DNA from 3 places in the Sphingomonas sp. CCH15-F11 genome. Region 3 is predicted to be linked to each of the others. Evidence: predicted binding sites of a transcription regulator. Region 3 holds the regulator's gene; each other region holds the start of a gene.

Region 1 (7,555 bases), on a different contig from region 3:
GATCTCGGCGCTGTTCGCCTTTCCGTTCCGCGCCAACATTCCGGTCGCCGCGGCGACGACGTTCCTGACCAATCCGCTGACCACGCCGCCGATCTGGGTCGCGGCCTACTGGGTCGGCCGCTGGATCCTGCGTCTCGACGCGCAGGTGCCGGGCAATCCGATCTCGACCAGCATGGCGGCGGATGCGAGCTTTCTCGACTGGCTGCTGGTCGAGGCGGGGCCGGCGACCGCGACGGGGCTGGTCGCGCTGGCGCTGGGCGGGGCGATCGTCGGCTACGGGCTGGCGGTGCTCGGCTGGCGGTGGTGGATCGTCCGCAAGTGGCGGCGCAGCCGGCGGCAGGCCCCCCGGCGCGATTGACTGAGCGTATCAGTGGGCTAAGACAGCGGCATTCACACCAGATGGGGATGCCAATCCATGCGTTTCACCTGTTCGTTGCTCGCGCTTGCCTCCACCGCCGCGCTGGTCGCGGGCTGCACCACCGGGGGCGTGACGACGCTGGGTGCGGCGGCACCCGCCCCGGTCGCGCCGGGCGCACCCGCCGCCGAAATCGGCACATTCGGATTCGATGCTGCCGGCATGGACCGCAGCGTCGCGCCCGGTGACGACTTCTATGCCTATGCCAACGGCAACTGGGCGAAGAACACGCCGATCCCCGCCGACAAGTCCAATTACGGCATGTTCACCGTGCTCGACGAGCTGTCGAAGACGCGCACGCGCGCGATCCTCGAGGAGAGCAAGGGCGACGCCACTTCACGGATCGGCATGGCCTATGCCGGTTTCCTCGACCGCGCGGCGATCGATGCCAAGGGGCTGGCCCCGATCAAGCCGTGGCTCGACAAGATCAAGGCGCTGAAGGACAACAAGGCGGGCTATGCCGCGCTGGTCGCCGAAGCACAGCGCAACGGCGCGGGCGGACCGTTCAGCGGCTATGTCGGCCCCGACGACAAGCAGCCCGACATCTATGCCGCCAATCTGGGCCAGTCGGGCCTGGGGATGCCCGACCGCGATTATTACCTGTCGACCGACGCCAAGCTGGTCGAGACGCGCAACGCGTATCTGGCGCACCTGACCAAGGTGCTGACGCTGGCGGGCGAGGCCAACGCCGCCGCACGCGCCAAGGCGATCCTGGACCACGAGACGAAGATCGCGACCGCGCACTGGACCCGGATCGAGAGCCGCGACGCCGACAAGACGTACAACAAGCTTTCGCTGGCCGAGCTGGCCAAGCTGGCCCCGGGCTTCGACTTCCCGACCTATCTGAAGGCCGCGGGCACCAATGTCGACAGTGTCATCGTCGCCCAGCCGAGCGCAGTCGCCGGCATCGCCAAGGCGATTTCGGAGGCGCCGGTAACGGTGCTGCAGGACCAGCTGATCGTCCGGTCGCTCGACAATTTCGCCGCGGTGCTGCCGAGCGCGTTCGATGCGGAAGCATTCAACTTCTATGGCACCACCCTGTCGGGCACGCCGCAGCAGGAGGAACGGTGGAAGCGCGCGGTCGATTTCGCCACCGGCGCGCTGAGCGACGAGGTCAGCCAGGTCTATGTCGCGCGTTATTTCCCGGCGTCGACCAAGGCGGCGGCGGACCAGCTGGTCAAGAACGTCACCGAGGCGATGGGCAAGCGCATCGACGCGCTCGAGTGGATGGCGCCGGAAACCAAGGTCAAGGCGCGCCAGAAGCTCGCCGCCTTCACCCCCAAGATCGGCTATCCCGACAAGTGGCGCGACATGTCGGGGCTGAAGATCGTCGCGGGCGACGCGTTCGGCAACGCGCTGCGCGCCAACCAGTGGGAATATGACTACAACATCCAGAAGCTGGGCCAGACGATCTACAAATGGGAGTGGTTCATGACCCCCATGACGGTCAACGCCTATGCCAATCCGGTGATGAACGAGATCGTGTTCCCGGCCGCGATCCTGCAGCCGCCCTTTTTCGACCCCGACGCGGACCCTGCGGTCAATTACGGCGGCATCGGCGCGGTGATCGGACACGAGATCAGCCATCATTTCGACGACCAGGGCCGCAAATACGATCCCAACGGCGCGCTGACCGACTGGTGGACCGAGCAGGACGTCGCGCGCTTCACCGCGCTGACCGATCAGCTGGTCAAGCAGTATGACGCCTATGAGCCGCTTCCCGGCAAGCGGGTGCAGGGCAAGCTGACGCTGGGCGAGAACATCGCCGACCTGGCGGGACTGACGGTGGCGTATCAGGCGTACCAGGCGTCGCTGGGCGGCAAGCCCGCGCCGGTGATCGACGGCTTCACCGGCGACCAGCGTTTCTACCTGGGCTGGGCGCAGATCTGGCGGCGCAACTATCGCGAGCAGAATCTCGCGCAGCGGCTGCTGACCGATCCGCATTCGCCGTCGGAACAGCGGGTTGCGGTCGTGCGCAACCTGGAGCCGTGGTATGACGCGTACAAGCCCGCGGCGGCGAACAAGCTGTACCTCGCGCCCGCGCAGCGCGTGCGGATCTGGTAACCCGCGAGATCGGCCCGCCCCGATCGGATCAGCGGTGATCCGGGCGGGGTGAAGCCGCTTGACCCGCGATGCCGGGCGCAAGACAAGCGTCCGGCATCATGGCATCGCTTCCCGAACCTTCCCCCCCGATATCGTCGCGCGGTGCGTGGCTGATCGCGCTGATCGGTGCGCTGCTGGCGGCGGCGATCGTCCTGTTCGCGCTGCGCAACCCGTTGATCGCGGCCGGTTTCGGCGCGGCCGGCGTCTGTGTCGGTGCGATCGTGCTGGCCATCGCCAACCATGCCCGCCGCACGCCCGCCGCGCCGACCGCGATCACCGACTGGTCGATCGTCCGCACCATCGCCGACGCGAGCGACCACGCCATTGCCGTAACCGACCGCAGCGGCACGCTCGTTTGCGCCAATCCCCGCTTCGCCGACCTGTTCGACAGCTATGCCGCCCCGCCCGAGCTGCCCGTCGACGGGGAAGGGCGCGCGGCGCTGCGCGAAGCGGTGCGGACCGCGTGGCGCGACGGGGTGGCCGAACCCGTCGCGATCGAGCGCGAGGGGCGCCGGTTCCAGGTCAGCCTGTTCCGCGCGGGCGACCATGCGCTGGTGTGGCGCTTCGTCGGCACCGCCGCCGCCGACCTGGCCAGCCAGTTCGCCGCCCTTGTCAGCGGGCCGATGGGCGATCGCCTGGGCGCGGCGGGCATCATGGTCGTGCTGATCGAGCCCAATGGCCGGATCCGCGCCGCCAACCGCGTGTTCGGGACACGCGCGACGGGAAGTGCCGAAACATCCGCCGAAGGCCGCGACTTCGCCCGGTTCCTGACCGCCGATTCGCGCGGGCTGGTGCGGTTCGAGCGCGAGGGGATGGAGGGCAACCCGCTGCGCGTCGTGCAGCTGCCGCTGCTCGAGGGCGACAACATGCCGATGCCGGTCGCCATCCTGGACGACGAGGAGCCCGGCCCGACGGTGCCCGCCAGCGGATCGGCGGCGGTCGGGCAGCTGCGATCGCTGATCGCGATGCTGCCGATCGCGATCGCGCTGATCGACCGCGATGGGCGCTTCGTCCACATGAACGAGGGGTTCATGCGGGTCGCGTCGATCAACCCCGACGCGCCGCCGCTGTACCCCAGCGACCTGGTCGTGCGCGACGACAAGGCGGCATTGTCCGACGCGGTGCGGCGCTTTGCCAACGGGGCGGCCTATTCCACCGACATGGCGGTGCGGCTGAAGGACCGGCCCGACGATCCGGTGGCGGTGATGCTGGCGGGGGCGCGCGGGCTGGGCGATGCGGCGGTGGTGCTGGCGGTCCGCGACAGCGGCGAGGAATCGACGCTCAAGCGCCAGATCGCCCAGGCGAACAAGATGCAGGGCATCGGCCAGCTCGCCGGGGGCATCGCGCACGATTTCAACAACATCCTGACCGCGATCATCGGCCATTGCGACCTGATGCTGATGCGCCACACGCCGGGCGACAGCGACTATGACGACATCCAGCAGATCCGAGCCAATTCCAACCGTGCCGCGAGCCTGACCCGCCAGCTGCTCGCCTTTTCGCGCCAGCAGACGCTGCGCCCGCAGGTGTTGCAGCTGCCCGACATCATTTCGGAGGTGTCGAACCTGCTCAAGCGGCTGCTGGGCGAGACGGTCGACATGGTCGTCCAGCACGGCCGCAACCTGGGCCTGGTGCGCGCCGACCCCGGACAGCTCGAGCAGGTGGTCGTCAACTTGGCGGTCAATGCGCGTGACGCCATGCTGGCGAAGAACCCGCAGGGCGGCGGCACGCTGACCATCGAGACGATGGGCGTGCCCGCATCGCAGGTGCGCGCGATGGACGAGGATGTCCTGCCGATCGGCGATTATACGGCGCTGCGCATCTCCGACACTGGCACCGGCATCCCCCCCGACGTGATGCCCAAGATCTTCGAGCCGTTCTTTACGACCAAGGAGGTCGGCAAGGGCACCGGACTGGGGCTGTCGACGGTCTATGGCATCGTCAAGCAGTCGGGCGGCTACATCTTTGCCGAATCGGTGCCGGGCGAGGGTTCCGCCTTCACCATCTATCTGCCCGTCCATGCCGCCGACACGCCGGGCAAGATCAGCGCCGCCGTGCGCGGTCGCGAAAAGGCCGCCGACATGTGGGGCACCGAGACGATCCTGCTGGTCGAGGACGACAGCATGGTGCGTGTCGTCGCGCAGCGCGGCCTGGGCCGACAGGGCTATACCGTACTGGTCGCCGAAAATGGCGAGGCTGCGCTCGAATTGCTGGAAACATGTCCGCGCCCGGACCTTTTGATCTCCGATGTGGTAATGCCGTCAATGGACGGGCCGACGATGGCCCGGCATGTGCGTGAGCGATATCCCGACCTGCCGATCCTGTTCATGTCGGGTTATGCGGAGGAGCAGCTGCGGCGTTCGATCGACCTTGACAACGTAACGTTTCTGCCGAAACCCTTTTCGGTACAACAGCTTGGCGAGGCGGCACGCGACGTGTTGCGCGGCAGCTAGAACAGATCGGGCATCGCCCGCGGTGGAGAAGGCGGGAAGATGACGAAACTGGAGCGCATATTGATCGTGGAGGATGAGCCGCTCATCGCCATGATGCTCGAGGATTTCATCGACGTGCTCGGCAAGCAGGTCGCCGGCGTGGCCGACACCGTCGAGGACGCGCTCGCGCGGATCGATGCGGGCGACATCGACGCGGCAATCCTCGACCTCCATCTGCGCGGCGGCGAGCATAGTACGCCCGTGGCCGAGCGGCTGACCCGCGCGGGCATCCCGTTCATCGTCTCGACGGGCGGCAGCGGCGAGATGATCGGCGGCGGCCGGCACCCGGTGCTGGCCAAGCCGTTCACGCTCGACGCGGTCGGCGCGGCGTTCGACCGCCTGACCGAGAACATGACCGCCGGAAGCTGAATTGGTCGCATCGCCGGAGGGACCGCGACGACCATAAGTTCCCCACTTGTTCTCGCGGAACAAAGCATATACAACGTCGCCAGCGCATTGAACGTTTCGCGCGCTTGCTCTAGCGACGGAGGCTCCGCATGGCGGCTCAGCTCAAGGTGATTGATAGCAAGATGGCAGTCTCCAACGACAGGCAGAAGGCGCTCGACGCCGCGCTCGCCCAGATCGACCGCGCATTCGGCAAGGGTTCGGCGATGAAGCTGGGCAGCCGCGAGAAGATCGAGATCGAGGCGATCTCGACCGGCTCGCTCGGGCTCGACATCGCGCTCGGCATCGGCGGGCTGCCGCGCGGGCGCGTGGTCGAGGTGTATGGTCCGGAAAGCTCGGGCAAGACGACGCTGGCGCTGCACGTGATCGCCGAAGCGCAAAAGATGGGCGGTACCGCCGCGTTCGTCGATGCCGAGCACGCGCTCGACCCGGTCTATGCCAAGAAACTGGGCGTCAATATCGACGAGCTGATCGTCTCGCAGCCCGATACCGGCGAACAGGCGCTGGAGATCACCGACACGCTGGTGCGATCGAACGCGATCGACGTGCTGGTCGTCGATTCGGTCGCGGCGCTGGTGCCGCGTGCGGAAATCGAGGGCGAGATGGGCGACAGCCATGTCGGGCTGCAGGCGCGGCTGATGTCGCAGTCGCTGCGCAAGCTGACCGGATCGATCAGCCGATCGCGCTGCATCGTCATCTTCATCAATCAGCTGCGCATGAAGATCGGCGTGATGTACGGCAATCCCGAGACAACGACGGGGGGCAATGCGCTCAAATTCTACGCCTCGGTCCGGCTCGACATCCGCCGCACCGGCCAGATCAAGGATCGCGACGAGATCATCGGCAACACGACGCGGGTGAAGGTGGTCAAGAACAAGGTGGCGCCGCCGTTCAAGCAGGTCGAATTCGACATCATGTATGGCGAGGGCGTGTCGAAGATCGGCGAGATCCTCGACCTGGGCGTCAAGGCCGGGCTGGTCGAGAAATCGGGCGCATGGTTCAGCTATGACAGCATCCGCATTGGCCAGGGACGCGAGAACGCCAAGAATTTCCTCAAGGAGAATGCCGAGGTCTGTGCCCGGCTGGAAGCCGCGATCCGCGCGCGTACCGACAAGGTCGCCGAGGAATTGATGGTCGGCGGGCCCGAAGACGAGATGGAAGACGCCTGATCACGCGCGCCCGGCCGTGAAGGGACGGGGCGCACGCGACGCTGGGGTCAGCAAAGGACAGTCGGCATTTCCGGCTGTCCTTTCGCTTTGGGGCGAACCCGGTTAGCAGGTCGGGGCCGTCATCACCGGGGAACGCCATGACCATCGTCGTCCATCACCTCGAAAATTCGCGCTCGCAGCGCGTGCTCTGGCTGCTCGAGGAGCTCGGGCTGCCCTATGAGGTGCAGCGTTATGCACGCGATGCCGCGACGATGCTGGCGCCGCCCGCGCTGCGCCGGGTCCACCCGCTGGGCAAGTCGCCGGTCATCCAGGACGGCGACACGGTGGTCGCGGAAACCGGCGCGATCGTCGAATATCTGGTCGACCGCGCCGATGGCCGACTGGGTGCGCCCGCGCATCGCGACTCCGCGCTGCGCTACCGCTATTTCCTGCATTATGCGGAAGGGTCGCTGATGCCGCCGCTGCTGGTCAAGCTGGTGCTGAGCCGGGTGCCGCTGATGGGCAAGCCCGCGATGAAGCGGATCCAGCCGATGATCGACGTCCATCTCGACTATGTCGAGACCGAGCTGGCGGCGCGGCCCTATTTTGCCGGCGACCAGTTCACCGCCGCCGACGTGATGATGAGTTTTCCGCTCGAGGCGGCGCGCAGCCGTGCCGGGCTCGACGCGTCGCGCCCGGCGACGATTGCGTGGCTGGACACGATCCACGCCCGCCCGGCCTATCAGGCGGCACTGGCACGCGGCGGCCCCTATGCCTATGCGTGAGGGGTTAAGACACTCCACCTGAGTGCAGTTTACCGAAGCGCGCGTGTCGTGGCGGGGCTTTAGAGCAAGATGACTTTGCTCGGAATCAACGTTCGTCACCCCGGCCTTGTGCCGGGTCCCGCGAGCCGCGCAGTCCCGACGGTTGTGACGTGTAGCTCCGTGGACCCCGGCACAAGGCCGGGGTGACGAGGAAGTCGCTGGAGAGCG
Region 2 (7,555 bases), on a different contig from region 3:
CGGCGGCGTCGGCCGCGGCCGCGCACATTCATTTCATCGGTCGCGTGCCGCATGATCAGGTCGACCGCTATTACAGCGTCATCGATATCCTGGCCTATCCGCGCAAGCGGATGCGGCTGACCGACCTGGTGACCCCGCTCAAGCCGCTCGAAGCGATGGCGCAGTGCCGCCTGGTGGCGGCGTCCGATGTCGGCGGTCATCGCGAATTGATTCGCGACGGCGACACCGGGACGCTGTTCGCGCCGGACGATCCGATGGCCATCGCAACGGCGCTTGCCGATTTGCTGGCGGATCGGCCGTGCTGGGATGCGCGTCGCGCGCGCGCGCGCAAGTTCGTCGAACGCGAGCGTAACTGGTCGTCAAATATTTCGCGTTATCAACCGGTCTATCAAGGGCTCGTCGAAGCCGCCGAAACGGGTGTGTCATGGTCGCGTTTACCGTTCCAGCCAGGTTGAATCAGTCCTTTGTCCCGATAATGGCCGTTGCCGCCGCGACGATCGCGGCGGCATGCGTCGCCAGCGTGCCGGCCGCGCGCGTGGAGGCGATGGTGGGTATGTCGGGACTGTCCGCGCTCGTCCCCGCCGCGGCGCCGCCGCTCGGGCTGATGGCGCGCATGGCATTGATGTTCGCAGCTGCATGGATCGCCGCCGGGCTCGTCTGGGCGCTTGTGCGCGGCTGGGCGTTGCTGCGTCCCCGGCACCCGGGACTGGCGGGACTGCTTGCCGCGCCGCCCAAGCTGCTCGGTCGGGTCGATCCGCCCGCGCGCGAGCCGGTGTTGGCGACGCGCGACCTGGGGACGCCATTTCTGGAGGTGCGCGCGCCGGTGATCGCCACGCGACCGATGCCGCTCGAACCGTTGCCCGACGACGCCAACCCGTTCGGCGACGATGAAATGCCGCTTCCCAGCGACCTCGAAACGCCGCTGATCGCCTATGCGAAGGGAACGCGACCGGCCAAACGGTCAGCGGATCGCGTCCGTATCGCGACCTTCGAACTGCCGCCTGCACCCGCTCCGGTCGCGCCCGAATATCGGGACGAGCCGCCGATCACGACGCCGGAAACCGAAGCGACCATTCACGCGCTGCTCGCCCGGCTGGAACAGGGCGTGGCCCGGCGCGGACGGCCGCCCTATCGCCCCGCGACCGCTCCGGCATCGTCGCGGCCGCGCGATCGCGGCAATCTTGAGGCGACACTGGCGTCCTTGCGTCGGATGGCCGCCCAGCACTGATCGTCAGCGATCCTCGACGGTCAGCGCCTCGAGGTCGAAAATCACCTTCTCCGCGTCGCGCTTTGCCCCGGCGACGTGCAGGTCGGCGACCAGATGCCCGCGAATCGGCAGTTCGGCTTCCGCCAGCCCGGCCAGCCAGCCGTCGAGCCGCGCTGACGCAGCGGCGGTGAAGCCAAGCTCATGGCGCGCGCCGGTGAAGGTGGCGCTCGCCCAGCGCGTCCAGTCGTGGCGGGTGGGCTCGATCTGCACCCCGTTGCGTTCCGCGTTGGCCAGGATCGCGCGGGCCAGCGCCGTGCCGATATCCGGTCCCCGGCTCATTGCGGTGCCCCTTCGTCCTGCGCGGCCAGAAAGGCCTCGATCCGCCGAATCATCGCCGGTCCGGGCTCGCGCCCGCGCCGCATGTCGAGCACCAGCCTCGGGTCGCGGGCGACCAGCCGGCCAAATCGGGTCGGGGGTGTCGCGGTCCGGGTCAGATACCGCTCGATCCTGTGCAACATCTTGCGAAGCCTTTCCTCGTCGATTCGCTCAATGTTCTTGTCCTGTTCCGCCATTTCCAACTTGTCTAGGAAATTTCCTACGAGTATGGTGCCAATATGAATGCAGCCGATCCGCGTATGGCCCTTACCCGCCTCGCCGCCGAACGGGGTGAAAGCCTCGCCGCGCTGTCGCGGCTGATCGGACGTAATGCTGCCTATCTCCAGCAGTTCGTGCAGCGGGGCAGCCCACGCCGGCTGGCGGAGGAGGATCGTCGCACGCTTTCGCGCTATCTGGGTGTCGCCGACGCCGTGCTCGGCGGGCGTGCCGCGCCCGAACTGGCGGCGGTGCCGCGCCTCGATGTCGCGGCATCGGCGGGTCCCGGCGAGGTCGTGGATGGCGAGGGCGCAACCGGGTCCATGCGCTTCGATGCTGCGTTCCTGCGGATGCTGGGCGTCCGGGCGGGGGCGGCGTCGGTCATCCGGGTGCATGGCGATTCGATGCTGCCGACGCTCGCCGACGGGGACGAGATTCTCGTCGATCGCGGGGATGTCCGGCTGATGCGGACGGCGCGGCTGATGGTCGTCCGGCTGGACGAGGGGCTGGCGGTCAAGCGGGTCCGGCGCACGCGATCGGGCGTCGAGATCGCCAGCGACAATCCCGCTTATCCGCCACGCGAACTCGATCCCGCGCTGGTCGATCCGGTCGGCCGGGTGGTCTGGCTGAGCCGCCGTCTTTGATGCCCCGCCGGCGTCCCGCGCGTCTCCGCGCGGGACGCCGGCGTGCCGTCGCGGGACGAAATGACCGGCCCATTTCGCGCCCTTTACCATCGTGATCCGCGATGCGCGCGGCGATCGACATTGTGGCATGAAGCGTGTAGCGGCGCGCGACGATGCGTGCTTACCCCTATCTCACCGATTCGAGCGAGGTCGCGCTCGCCAATGAACTCATTGCGCTCTACGGCGAGGGTGCGTTCGAGGAAGCCACCCTACGCGCGGATCGCAGCCGTGACATCGGCAATCACCTGCATTTCTGCCGCTGGCGCCAGATCGGTCGGCTGATCGATCTGATGGCGGACGAACGGGTCATCGGCCCGGTTCATTGATCGATCCGTCGCGGTGCGCACGGTGCCCTACGGTTAGCGATTGTCCCCGGCCGCCGCTTGCGGCTAGGACGCGTCATGTCGTGGCGCGCGTGGCCCAACATTCTGTGCCTGATCGTCGCCGGCGTCACCACCATCGTTCCGGTGGGATCCGTGCGCGCGCAGACATCCGCGCCGCCCGCCGATGCCGAGCCAGAGGGGCTGGACCCGACTTCGCCGATGGCGCCGCTGCCGGAACTCGGCGTCGATTGGCCCGATCTGACGCCGGGCGCGGAAGACGCCCAGGCTGACGCTTCGGCGGGCCAGTTTCGCGACATCCGCTATGATTACAAGCTCGCGGGGCTCGACGGGATCGCCGATCCGCTGTTCCTGCAGCGTTTCGAGGAAAGCTCGACGCTGCGCGCGGGACAAGACGCCCCCGCCAATGGCGCACAGCTCGACCGCCGCGCGCGCGAGGATGCCGAGCTGGTCGTCGAGCTGCTGCGCGCTAAGGGCTTCTACGCGGCACGCGTCGACACGGGCGTCGAACGCGCCGGCGACCGGCTCACCGTCACGCTGACCGCCATGCCCGGGCCGGTGTTCCGGGTGAGCGCGGTCGACCTGGCCGGGATTGACCAGGCGGGGCCGCGCGCAGCCGAGCTGCGCCGCGCCTTTTCGGTTAATCCCGAAGATCCGCTCGATGCCGACAAGGTGGCGGCGGCAGAGGCGCGATTGCGCGCTGAGGCGGGGGAGCAGGGTTTTCCCTTTGCACGGATCGGCGACCCGGTCCTGACCGTCGATCACGCGACCAACACCGCGCGCGTCGAGCTTGACGTCGCCACGGGCAATGCGCGCCGCTTCGGCCGCATCCTCACGCCGCCCAACCGCGTCTTTGATGCCGATCATATCGCCGACATCGCACGCTTCGATACAGGCGACCTTTATGACGTGCGCGCGGTCGACGACCTGCAGCGCGCGATCGTCCAGACCGGGCTCGTGTCGTCGGTGCGGGTCACGCCGGTGCCGGGCGAACAACCCGACGTGGTCGACCTGTCGGTCGTGCTGGAGCGCGCGCCGCCGCGCACCATCGCGGGCGAGCTCGGCTATGGCACCGGCGAAGGCGCGCGCTCCGAAATCAGCTGGACCCACCGCAACCTGTTCCCCCCCGAAGGCGCGCTGTCGCTGCGCGCGGTGGCGGGCACCCAGGAACAGCTGGGCTCGGTCGTGTTCCGCCGCAACAATTTCCACGGGCGCGACCGCGTCCTGACCGCACAGCTCGTCGCCGCGCATCTCGAGCGCGATGCGTTCGAGGCGGACACCCTGCTCCTGTCGGCCTCGCTGGAACGACAGACCAACATCTTCTTCCAGAAGACCTGGGCCTGGTCGATCGGTGCCGAGCTGGCGGCATCGGACGAGCGCGACGTCATCCTCGCCACCGGCGAGCCGCGCCGCCGCGTCTTCTTCATCGCCGCCGCACCGACGACGTTGACCTATGACGGCTCGGACGACCTGCTCAACCCGACCCGCGGCTTTCGCATCGGTACGCGCGTCTCGCCCGAATTTTCACTGAGCGGAAAGGCATTCGGCTATGCCCGCGTCCAGTTCGACGTGAGCGGCTATTACCCGGTGAGCGACGCGGTGGTGCTGGCCGGCCGGGTGCGACTGGGAACGATCGGGGGCGCGCCGCGCGACGCGATCGCACCGTCCCGGCGTTTCTATGCCGGCGGCGGTGCATCGGTGCGCGGCTACGGCTTTCAGGATATCGGTCCGCGCGACCTCAACAATGATCCGATCGGCGGCCGCAGCCTGACCGAATTCGCGCTCGAGGGCCGGATCAAGGCGTTCGGCAATTTCGGGATCGTGCCGTTTCTCGACGGTGGCAACATCTACACGTCGGCACTTCCCGGCTTTTCGCGCTTCCAATATGGTGCGGGGGTCGGCGCGCGATATTATTCGAGCTTCGGCCCGATCCGCGTCGACGTCGGCACGCCGATCAACCCGCAACCCGGCGATCCGCGGGTCGCGGTCTATGTCTCGCTGGGACAGGCGTTTTGAGCGCGGAAACCGATGACGTCGCGGCCGGCGACGACATGGCGGGCGGGTCGGCGATCCGACCACGCCGTCGCGGGTGGCGGCTGATCGCGGGCCTGTTGCTTGCGATCGTGGCGATCGGCACGGCGGCGCTCCTGTTGCTCGACACCGCGCCGGGACATCGGCTGATCGCCGACCGCATCGCCGCCCTGCGCCCGGGCAACGGCATCACCTACCGGATCGGCCGGATCGACGGTTCGATCTATGGGCGCGCGCGCCTGATCGACGTGCGGATCTATGATCCCAAGGGGCTGGTGCTGCGCGTATCGCGGGCGGATCTCGACTGGAACCCCTTTGCCTGGACGCGCAACCGGCTCGAAATCCGTTCGCTCGTGGCGCCGCAGGCGCTGCTCGTCCGCCTGCCGGAGCCGCGCGCGACGGGGCGACAGGGGCCGATCCTGCCCGGGTTCGACATCGGCATCGGGATGCTGCGGATCGACCGATTGGTCTTCGGCCCACGGATCGGCGGGGTTCAGCGGACCGGCCGGCTGGCCGGGCGGGCGGACATCCGTTCGGGTCGTGCGCTGGTGCGCCTGGACCTCGACGTCGCGGGGAGCGATGTCGTGCGGCTGATGCTCGATGCCGAGCCGGACCGCGACCGGTTCGATCTCGACCTCGCCGCGCGCGGCGGCGCGCGCGGCGTGCTCGCGGGGCTGACCGGCATCTCGCGCCCGCTGATGCTGCGTATCGCCGGCGACGGGCGCTGGCGGGGGTGGCAGGGGCGCGCGATCGCCCGCGCCGGCGACCTTTCGCTCGCCGACCTGCGCCTGACCAACCGCGCCGGCGACTATCGCCTGGTCGGCACCGCCAACCCGTCGCCCTTGCTGAAGGGCAAGCTGCAGCGGCTGACCGCACCGGCGCTGCGCATCGACGCCGGCGCGACACTCGCGCGCCGTCGCCTCGACGGGCGGCTTTCGGTGCGGAGCGGTGCGTTGCGCCTCGACGCGACCGGCATCGTCGATCTCGGACAGGCGGCGTTCCGCAATCTCCGCCTGACGGCCACCCTCCTGCGCTCGCGGGCGCTGTTCCCCAACATGACCGGACGCGCCATCGAACTGCGCACGGTGATCGACGGCCCGTTCCGGACCGCGAGCTTCGATTACCGCATCACCGCCGAACGCCTCGCCTTCGACCGCACCGGGTTCGAGCGCGTGCGCGCGGGCGGGCGCGTGCGCTTCTCGCCCGCCCCGGTGACGGTGCCCCTGCGCTTTACCGCCGCGCGTGTGACCGGCGTCGGCAATGTCACCGGCGGCATCCTGCGCAACCTGAGCGTCGAGGGCCCATTGCAGGTGACCGCGCGCAGCGTGACCGGCAGCCGGCTGCGTCTCCGCTCGGACAAGATCGACGGGCGGATCAACCTGATCCTCGACCTGCGCACCGGCGCGTATGAGGTCGGTATCGACGGCGCGATCAATCGCCTGTTGATCCCCGGGCTTGGCGTGGTCGAGGTCCAATCGCGGCTGACCGTCGTGCCCGCGCCCAGCGACCGGCGCCGCGCGCGGCTGGTCGGCATGGGCACGGCGCGCGTAGTGCGGCTCGACAATGCGTTCTTCCGGTCGCTGACGCGCGGTCTGCCGGGTGTCGTTACCGGGCTGGAGCGCGGGCCCGACGGCATCCTGTACCTGCGCAACCTGCGGCTGACTTCGCCCGGCCTGACGCTCGCCGGCAACGGCTATCGTCGTCGCGACGGCAGCTTTCATATCGAGGCGACCGGCAATCAGGTTCAGTACGGCCCGGTGACGCTGCTGCTCGATGGCCGGATCGAGCGTCCGACGCTGCGCCTGCGCTTCGCCCGGCCCAATCAGGCGATGGGGCTGCGCGACGTGATCGCCGATCTCGACCCCACGCCCGAGGGCTATGTGTTCCAGGCGCGCGGGACCTCGCGCCTGGGCGCGTTTACCGGCAACGGCGCGATCCTTCTGCCGCGCGGCGGGACCGCGATGGTCGAGATCGCGCGGCTCGACGTCAGCGGCACGCGCGCGAGCGGACGGCTTGCGATCGTCCCGGGCGGTTTCGACGGCGCGATCGCCTTTGTCGGCGGCGGCTGGAGCGGCGACCTGCGGCTCGTGCCGGAGGACGGCATGCAGCGGATCGGCGGCGAGGTGCGCGCGGCCGATGCGCGGCTCGCCGATGTCGTCACCATCGGTCGCGGTGACGGCCGGTTCAGCCTGCTGCTCGATCCCGCAGGCGCACGCCTCGACGCGCGCTGGCGCGCCGCCGCGCTTCAGCAGGGCGCACTGTCGCTCGCGAGCGTGAGCGGGACGGCGCAGCTGACCGGCGGCGTGGGTACCCTGAAAGCGACGCTGGCGGGCAGCCGCAACCGCAATTTCCGCATCGAGGTCGATGCCGATCTGTCGCCCGATCTCTATACCGTGCGCGCGCAGGGCATGGTCGATCGCCGTCGCATCGCGCTGACCGATCCGGCGGTGATCCGCCGCGATGGGGATGGCTGGCGGCTCGCGCCGACGACGCTCGCCTTTGCAAGCGGCGAGGCACGGCTGTCGGGACGGATCGGCGAGGGCGAAAATGCGATCGACGCCACACTGCGCCGGATGCCGATGGCGGTGCTCGACCTCGCCTATCCGGGGCTGGGGCTGGGCGGCGAGGCGTCGGGCACGCTCAGCTATGTGCACCGCCCCGGCGGCGCGCCGAGCGGCCGGGCGGACCTGAAGGTGCGCGGG
Region 3 (7,555 bases):
GCTGCCGGGGTCGGGCCTGCCGCCGCGCCTGCGCGTCAACGTGGCCGACACGGATTTGCCCGCCGATGTGCGACGCGGCGCGCGGGTCCGCCTGCGCGCACGGCTGGTGCCGCCGCCCCTCGCCGGAGTGCCCGGAGGCTATGATTTTGCGCGCGTCGCCTGGTTCGAGGGATTGGGCGCGACCGGGCGGGCATTGGGGCGCGTGGCGCTCGTCACCCCCGGCGCAGACGCGGGTGCGCCGCTTCGCGATCGACTGTCGGCGCATATCCGCAGCCGGCTGCCGGGCAGCGGCGGCGGCATTGCCGCGGCGCTCGCCACCGGGGACGAAGGCGGCATCGCCGACGACGATGCCGAGGCGATGCGGCGGTCGGGCCTGGCGCACCTGCTGTCCGTCAGCGGCCTTCACGTGACCGCGGTGGTGGGCGCGACGATGCTCGTCATGCTCCGCCTGCTCGCGCTCAGCCCGTGGCTCGCGTTGCGCGTGCGCTTGCCGGTCGTGGCGGCGGGCGCGGCGGGGCTGGCGGCAATCGGCTATACCTGGCTGACGGGCGCGGAGGTGCCGACGGTGCGGTCGTGCATCGCCGCCCTGCTGGTGCTCGCCGCCTTGGCGATCGGGCGGGAGGCGATCACGCTGCGGCTGATCGCGGCGGGCGCGACGATCGTGCTCCTCATCTTTCCCGAAACGCTGGTCGGCCCGAGTTTCCAGCTCAGCTTCGCCGCCGTCACCGCGATCGTCGCGTTGCACGAGCATCCGCGCGTCCAGGGCTGGTTCGCGCGGCGCGAGGAGAGCGGCGCGCGCCGGCTGGTCCGTGCGCTCGGCACGACGCTGCTGACCGGGTTGGCCGTAGAGGCGGCGCTGACGCCGATCGCACTGTTCCATTTCCACAAGTCCGGGCTGTACGGCGCGCTCGCCAATATCATCGCCATCCCGATGACGACGTTCGTCATCATGCCGGTCGAGGCGATGGCGTTGATCGCCGACACGATCGGCCTGGGCGCGCCCTTCTGGTGGATCGCGGGCGTCGCGCTCGACCTGTTGCTCGCGATCGCGCACGCCACCGCCAATGCGCCCGGCGCGATCGCGACGCTGCCGTCGATGCCCGCCGGGGCGTTTGCCGCGATGATCGCCGGCGGGTTGTGGCTGATGCTGTGGCGGACGCGGTGGCGACGCTGGGGGGCCGTGCCGCTGTTGATCGGCGCGGTATGGGCGCTGGGGACGCCGCCGCCCGATCTGGTCGTGACCGGCGACGGCCGCCATCTGGCGCTGCGCACGGATGACGGCGGCCTGGCGCTGCTGCGCGCGCGATCGGGCGACTATGTCCGCTCGATCCTGGGTGAGGCGAGCGGCGTCGACGGCGCGGCGGATGCGCTCGATACCCATCCCGCCGCGCGATGCAACCGCGACCTGTGTGTGGTGGAGCATCGCGAAGGCGCACGACGCTGGCGGATCGCCGCGACGCGCAGCAGCTATCTCGTGCCCATCGCCGAAATCGTTCGGCTGTGTCGCGATGTCGACATCATCGTCAGCGAGCGGCGGTTGCCGCGTCGCTGCACGCCGCGCTGGCTGAAGCTGGATCGCGCGACACTGGCGCGAACCGGCGGGGTCGCGATCGCGTTCGGCGCAGGCCGGGTGACGACGGTGCGCCGGCCCGGCGATCGCCATCCCTGGCTCGACCCTGCAACGGTGCAACCGCCACGCGTGACCTCACGCTCTCGGCGTTCTTCCGGTCAGTAGCGACGCAGCAACCCGGCAAGCCGCCCCTGTACGCGCACCTGGTCGGGACGGTAACGTTGCGGATCGTAGCTGCGATTGGCCGGATCGAGCCGGATCATCGCGCCCTCGCGACGGAAATATTTGAGCGTGGCCTCGTTCTCGTCGATCAATGCCACGACGATCTCACCGTCGCGCGCGGTCTCGGTCCGACGCACCAGCGCATAGTCGCCATCGAGGATGCCGGCCTCGACCATCGAATCGCCCGCGACTTCGAGCGCATAATGATCGCCCGCGCCCAGCAACGCGGCGGGCACCGGCAGCATCTGCTGCCCCTCCATCGCCTCGATCGGCACGCCGGCCGCGATCCGGCCGTGGAGGGGAATTTCGATCACGTCGTTGGCGGGGGCTGGCCGCTGCGGTGCCTGGCTCGGCGGGGTACCCGTGGCGGCAGCGCCCTTGCCCTTCTTGGCTTCCGGTCGCTCGGGCATCCGCAGCACTTCGAGCGCGCGGGCGCGATTGGGCAGGCGGCGGATGAAATGGCGTTCCTCCAGCGCACTGATCAGCCGGTGCACGCCCGACTTCGACTTGAGGTCGAGCGCCTCCTTCATCTCCTCGAACGACGGCGACACCCCGGTTTCGGCGAGGCGATCCGAGATGAAACAGATCAGTTCATGCTGCTTGCGCGTGAGCATCGGGGTTCTCCGTCGGAACAGACCCGGAACTTTTAGGAAACGCGGGGAACGCTGTCAAGCACCAGCGGGCGCGAGCGGCAGGATTTCCACCGAGTCGCCGGGCGCAGCGGCCGGAGCGTGGGGCGCGCGCACGATCAGGCAGTCCGCGTCGGCGAGCGCGTGGAGCATCGAGCTGTCCTGTCGCGCCGGCTCGACCACAATGCCGTTGACGCGCATTGCGCGTCGATAGTCCGCGCGTGGGCCGTTGGGAGGCAGGGCCACCCCCAGCATCGCGGTCGTCATCGCCGGGAACGGATCGCGCGCGCCCAGCCGTGCCCGGATCAGCGGCAGGACGAACAGCGTCGCGGTGACGAATGCGGAAACCGGATTGCCGGGCAGGCCGATCGCCACCATCGCGCCGCGCGTGCCGGCCATCAACGGCTTGCCCGGCCGCATCGCGATCCGCCAGAAATCGAGCGTGACACCCGCCGCCGCCAGCGCCGGGCGGACCAGGTCATGGTCGCCGACCGACGCGCCGCCGCTGGTGACGAGCAGGTCGGCGTCGACCGTGCCGAACGCCGCGGTCAGCGCATCGAGATCATCGGGCAGGATGCCGAGGTCGATCAGGTCGACGGGCAGGTTGGCCAGCATCGCGGCAAGCATCACCCCGTTGCTTTCGGGCAGCTGCGCCGGACCGATCGGATCGCCGGGCCGCACCAGTTCATCGCCGGTCGCCGCGATCGCGACGCGCAGCCGGCGATGGACGGGCAGGCTGGCGTGACCCGCGATCGCCGCCAGCGCGATACACGGTGGGGTCAACGGCGCGCCCGCCGCGATCAGCGGCGCGCCCGCGACGAAGTCCAGCCCGCGCGGCCGGATGTTCGCGCCGATCGCGGCCGGACCTTCGCCGCTGAGCTTGAGCCGGTCACGCTCGCGCAGCGCCTCCTCCTGCACCAGCACCGTGTCCGCCCCGGCGGGCACGGGCGCGCCGGTGAAGATCCGCACCGCCTGACCGATGCGGACCTGCCCCGTGAAGGGCGCGCCGGCCGCGCTTTCCCCGACGATCCGGAGCGGTGCCCCCAGATCGGCGAAGCGCAACGCATAACCGTCCATCATCGCCAGGTCGCTCGCCGGCTGGGTGCGCGCGGCCTGCACCGGGGCGGCGGCCCAGCGCCCGGCCGCGGCGTGCAGGGCGGCGTGTTCGACGGGCGTCGGTCCGGCGAGTGCGAGCAGGCGGCGCTGGGCTTCGGCAACGGCCAGCGGCGCGGAATTCGGAGGAGCGGCGTTCATCGCCACGTGCTCTAGCGGGTTTGACCCCTGAGAAAAGCGGCGTCGGGCGATTTCGGCGATCGTTTCTCAGCCGCTTTCGATCAGTCTGACCGGATTAAACGTCTGGACGAATCCGCAAGCCGGCGCAATCCTCCGCGGCAGAGAGAGACCAAGTTCCCAGAGCAAAACTGCAGGATTGGAGAAGCCATGAACGTCGAATCGAAATGCCCGATCCACGGCAATCACATGGACGGCGCGGCCGTCCTGTTCGGCATGACCAACCGGCTTTGGTGGCCGAACCAGCTCGATCTTTCGATCCTCAACAAGAATTCTCCGCTCGTCGACCCGATGGGCGAGGATTTCGATTATGTCGCCGAGTTCAAGGCGCTGGATCTCGCCGCTGTGAAGGCGGACATCACCGCGCTGATGACCGATTCGCAGGAATGGTGGCCGGCCGATTTCGGTCATTACGGTCCGCTGTTCATCCGCATGGCGTGGCACGCCGCGGGTACCTATCGCATCGGTGACGGGCGCGGTGGCGCGGGTGCCGGGCAGCAGCGTTTCGCCCCGCTCAACAGCTGGCCGGACAACGCCAATCTCGACAAGGCGCGGATGCTGTTGTGGCCGGTCAAACAGAAATATGGTCGGGCGCTCAGCTGGGCGGACCTGCTGGTACTCGCCGGCAATGTCGCGCTCGAATCGATGGGTTTCCGGACGGCGGGCTTCGGCGGCGGCCGCGCCGACGTGTGGGAGCCCGAAGAGGACGTCTATTGGGGACCCGAGCGCGAATGGCTGGCCGATACCGGCCGCTATTCAGGCGAGCGCGAGCTGGAAAACCCGCTGGGCGCGGTGCAGATGGGGCTGATCTACGTGAATCCCGAGGGCCCGAACGGCAATCCCGATCCGGTCGCCGCCGCACACGACATCCGCGAAACCTTTGGCCGCATGGCGATGAACGACGAGGAAACCGTCGCGCTGATCGCGGGTGGCCACACCTTTGGCAAGACGCACGGGGCGGCCAATCCGGGCGAATATGTCGGTCCCGAGCCGGAGGGCGCGGCGCTCGAGCTCCAGGCGCTGGGCTGGGCGAACAGCTACGGCAAGGGCAATGCCGAGCACACCATTACCAGCGGCCTGGAAGTCACCTGGACACAGGAGCCGACCAAATGGTCGAACCTCTATTTCAAGAACCTGTTCGAGCATGAGTGGGAGCTGACCAAGAGCCCTGCCGGCGCGCACCAATGGGTCGCCAAGGATGCGGTCGCGGATATCCCCGATGCGCACCTGCCCGGCGTGATGCACAAGCCGACGATGCTGACGACCGACCTGTCGCTGCGCTTCGACCCGGAATATGGGAAGATTTCGCGCCGCTTCTACGAAAACCCGGACCAGTTCGCCAAGGCGTTCGCGGAAGCCTGGTACAAGCTGACCCACCGCGACATGGGTCCGATCAACCGGCTGGTCGGGCCGGAAGTGCCCGCCGAACCGCGCATCTGGCAGGACCCGGTGCCGGCGGTCGATCACCCTCTGATCGACGCGGGCGATATCGCGACGCTCAAGCAGAAGCTGCTCGACAGCGGGCTCTCGATCTCGCGCCTGGTCAAGACCGCGTGGGCCTCGGCGGCGAGCTATCGCAATTCGGACAAGCGCGGCGGGGCAAATGGGGCGCGCATCCGGCTCGCCCCGCAGAAGGACTGGGCGGTCAACGAGCCGGCGGAGCTCGCCCAGGCGCTGGCGGCGATCGAGCGTATCCAGGCTGAGTTCAACGCGTCGGCCGCGGGCGGCAAGCGAGTCAGCATCGCCGACCTGATCGTGCTCGGCGGCTGTGCGGCGGTCGAGGCGGCGGCAAAGAAGGCTGGTCATGACGTGACCGTGCCGTTCGCGCCGGGCCGCACCGATGCGACCGACGCAATGACCGACGCGGACTCGTTCGAGCCGCTGGAGCCGAAATTCGACGGCTTCCGCAACTATGCCGCGCACAAGCCGGTGCGGACGCTGGAGGAGAACCTGGTCGACCGTGCCAATCTGCTCGCGCTGACCATGCCCGAAATGACTGCTTTGGTCGGTGGCCTGCGCGTGCTGGGTGCCAATCACGGCGACAGCAAGCATGGGGTGTTCACCGACCGGGTCGGCACGCTCAGCAACGACTTCTTCGTCAACCTGCTCAATTCGAGCTTTGCGATGAAGTGGGAACCTTCGGCGGAATCAGAGGACATCTTCGTCGCCCGCGACCGCAAGACCGGGGAGGCCAAATGGACCGGCACCCGCGTCGACCTGGTGTTCGGCTCCAACTCGGTGCTGCGCGCGCAGGCGGAAGTCTATGCCGAGGGCAGGTCGGAAGCGCATTTCGTCAACGCTTTCGTCAAGGCGTGGGCGAAGGTGATGAACGCGGATCGCTTCGATCTCGCCTGAGTTTCGCGGCTGGGAAAGACAGGCCCTCGGCAGCGATGCCGGGGGCCTTTTCTTTCGGGGCAGTTGGGGCTGCGTTTCTCGACTTCGCTCGAAACGAACGGGCCTTTGCCGTTAACGCGCCATCCGTTCGTTTCGAGCGAAGTCGAGAAACGCGCTTCACCGACCACCGCCTATCAGTCCCCCGCAAGCGTGCGGAAGAGGAAAGGGCGCTTCCCGTTACGCTGCCCGCCAGTCTCCGGACTTGCCGCCACGTTTCGAGAGCAGCCGCACCCCGCCGATCACCATGCCCCGGTCGAGCGCCTTGGCCATGTCGTAGAGGGTGAGCAGCGCCACCGACACCGCGGTCAGTGCCTCCATTTCAACCCCGGTCTGCCCGGAAGTGATCGCGGTCGCGCGGACGGCGACCCCGCGATCATCAAGGGTGAAGTCGATCGTCACGCCCGCCAGCGGCAGGGGATGGCACAGCGGCACCAATTCGCTCGTCCGTTTGGCGGCCATGATCCCGGCGACGCGCGCGACGGCGATCACATCGCCCTTGGGCACACGCCCCTCGCGGATCGCGGCGCGCGCGTCATCGGCCATGTCGATGCGCCCCTCCGCCACCGCCTCGCGCCGGGTCGTCGCCTTGTCCGCCACGTCGACCATCCGGGCGTTGCCGTCGGAATCGAGGTGGGTGAGGCCCGTCATCGCTCAGCCGCCGATCAATGCGCGCGTCGCGGCAGCCAGGTCGGGTTGACGCATCAGGCTTTCGCCGACCAGGAAGCAGCGGATGCCGCGTTCGGCCAGCCGGTCGCAATCATCGCGAGTGGCGATACCGCTTTCGGCGACGAAGGTGCAGCCGGGCGGGGCCAGGTCGATCAGCCGCAGTGTGTTGTCGAAATCGACCTCGAACGTCTTCAGATTGCGGTTGTTGACGCCGATCAGTCGTGACCTGAGCCCGGCAGCGCGCGCCATCTCCTCGGCATCGTGCACCTCGACCAGCACGTCCATGCCGTGCGCAAAGGCCGTCGCTTCGATCTCCGCCATTTGCGCATCGTCGAGTGCGGCGACGATGATCAGGATCGCGTCCGCGCCCAGCGCGCGCGCCTCGACCACCTGCCAGGGGTCGATCATGAAATCCTTGCGCAGCACCGGCAGGTCGCATGCCGCGCGCGCGGCGACCAGAAAGTCGTCATGGCCCTGGAAAAACGCCTCGTCGGTCAGCACGGAAAGGCAGGCGGCACCTCCCGCGGCATAGTCGCGCGCATGCGCCGGCGGATCGAAGTCGGCGCGGATCAGCCCCTTTGACGGGCTCGCTTTCTTAATCTCGGCGACCAGGCCATAGCCGGTGGCGGCGCGGGCATCGAGCGCGGCGCGGAAGCCGCGTGGTGGATCCTGAGCGGCGATGCGCGCGTCGAGCTCGGCAAGCGTCACGCGCGCGCGCCGTTCGGCGACATCTGCCGCCTTGTGCTCCAGGATACGCGCGAGAATGGTGCTCATGCGTTGGCGA

The links. The regulator LexA, encoded in region 3, represses DNA repair genes until DNA is damaged. The targets are predictions, from matches to a motif close to GTTCCNCNCTTGTTCT.
Region 1: recA (recombinase RecA) is a predicted target of LexA. The motif match lies at 5,417-5,432, and genes of this name have one in related genera.
Region 2: AX709_RS09230 (S24 family peptidase) is a predicted target of LexA. The motif match lies at 1,759-1,774, and genes of this name have one in related genera.

The regions. Positions count from the first base shown of each region.
Region 1 is NZ_LSKG01000165.1:126-7,680, reverse strand. It holds gene AX709_RS16530 (DUF2062 domain-containing protein) at 1-358, shown strand, start outside; gene AX709_RS16525 (M13 family metallopeptidase) at 416-2,479, shown strand; gene AX709_RS16520 (hybrid sensor histidine kinase/response regulator) at 2,578-4,971, shown strand; gene AX709_RS16515 (response regulator) at 5,011-5,379, shown strand; gene recA (recombinase RecA) at 5,508-6,584, shown strand; gene AX709_RS16505 (glutathione S-transferase family protein) at 6,722-7,348, shown strand.
Region 2 is NZ_LSKG01000100.1:37,812-45,366, forward strand. It holds gene AX709_RS09210 (TIGR04063 family PEP-CTERM/XrtA system glycosyltransferase) at 1-455, shown strand, start outside; gene AX709_RS09215 (hypothetical protein) at 476-1,228, shown strand; gene AX709_RS09220 (hypothetical protein) at 1,232-1,546, opposite strand; gene AX709_RS09225 (hypothetical protein) at 1,543-1,725, opposite strand; gene AX709_RS09230 (S24 family peptidase) at 1,843-2,442, shown strand; gene AX709_RS09235 (hypothetical protein) at 2,595-2,807, shown strand; gene AX709_RS09240 (autotransporter assembly complex protein TamA) at 2,883-4,838, shown strand; gene AX709_RS09245 (translocation/assembly module TamB domain-containing protein) at 4,835-7,555, shown strand, end outside.
Region 3 is NZ_LSKG01000180.1:96-7,650, forward strand. It holds partial or broken gene AX709_RS17640 (ComEC/Rec2 family competence protein) at 1-1,735, shown strand, start outside; gene lexA (transcriptional repressor LexA) at 1,729-2,406, opposite strand; gene AX709_RS17650 (molybdopterin molybdotransferase MoeA) at 2,461-3,675, opposite strand; gene katG (catalase/peroxidase HPI) at 3,862-6,066, shown strand; gene moaC (cyclic pyranopterin monophosphate synthase MoaC) at 6,283-6,753, opposite strand; gene trpC (indole-3-glycerol phosphate synthase TrpC) at 6,757-7,545, opposite strand; gene trpD (anthranilate phosphoribosyltransferase) at 7,542-7,555, opposite strand, start outside.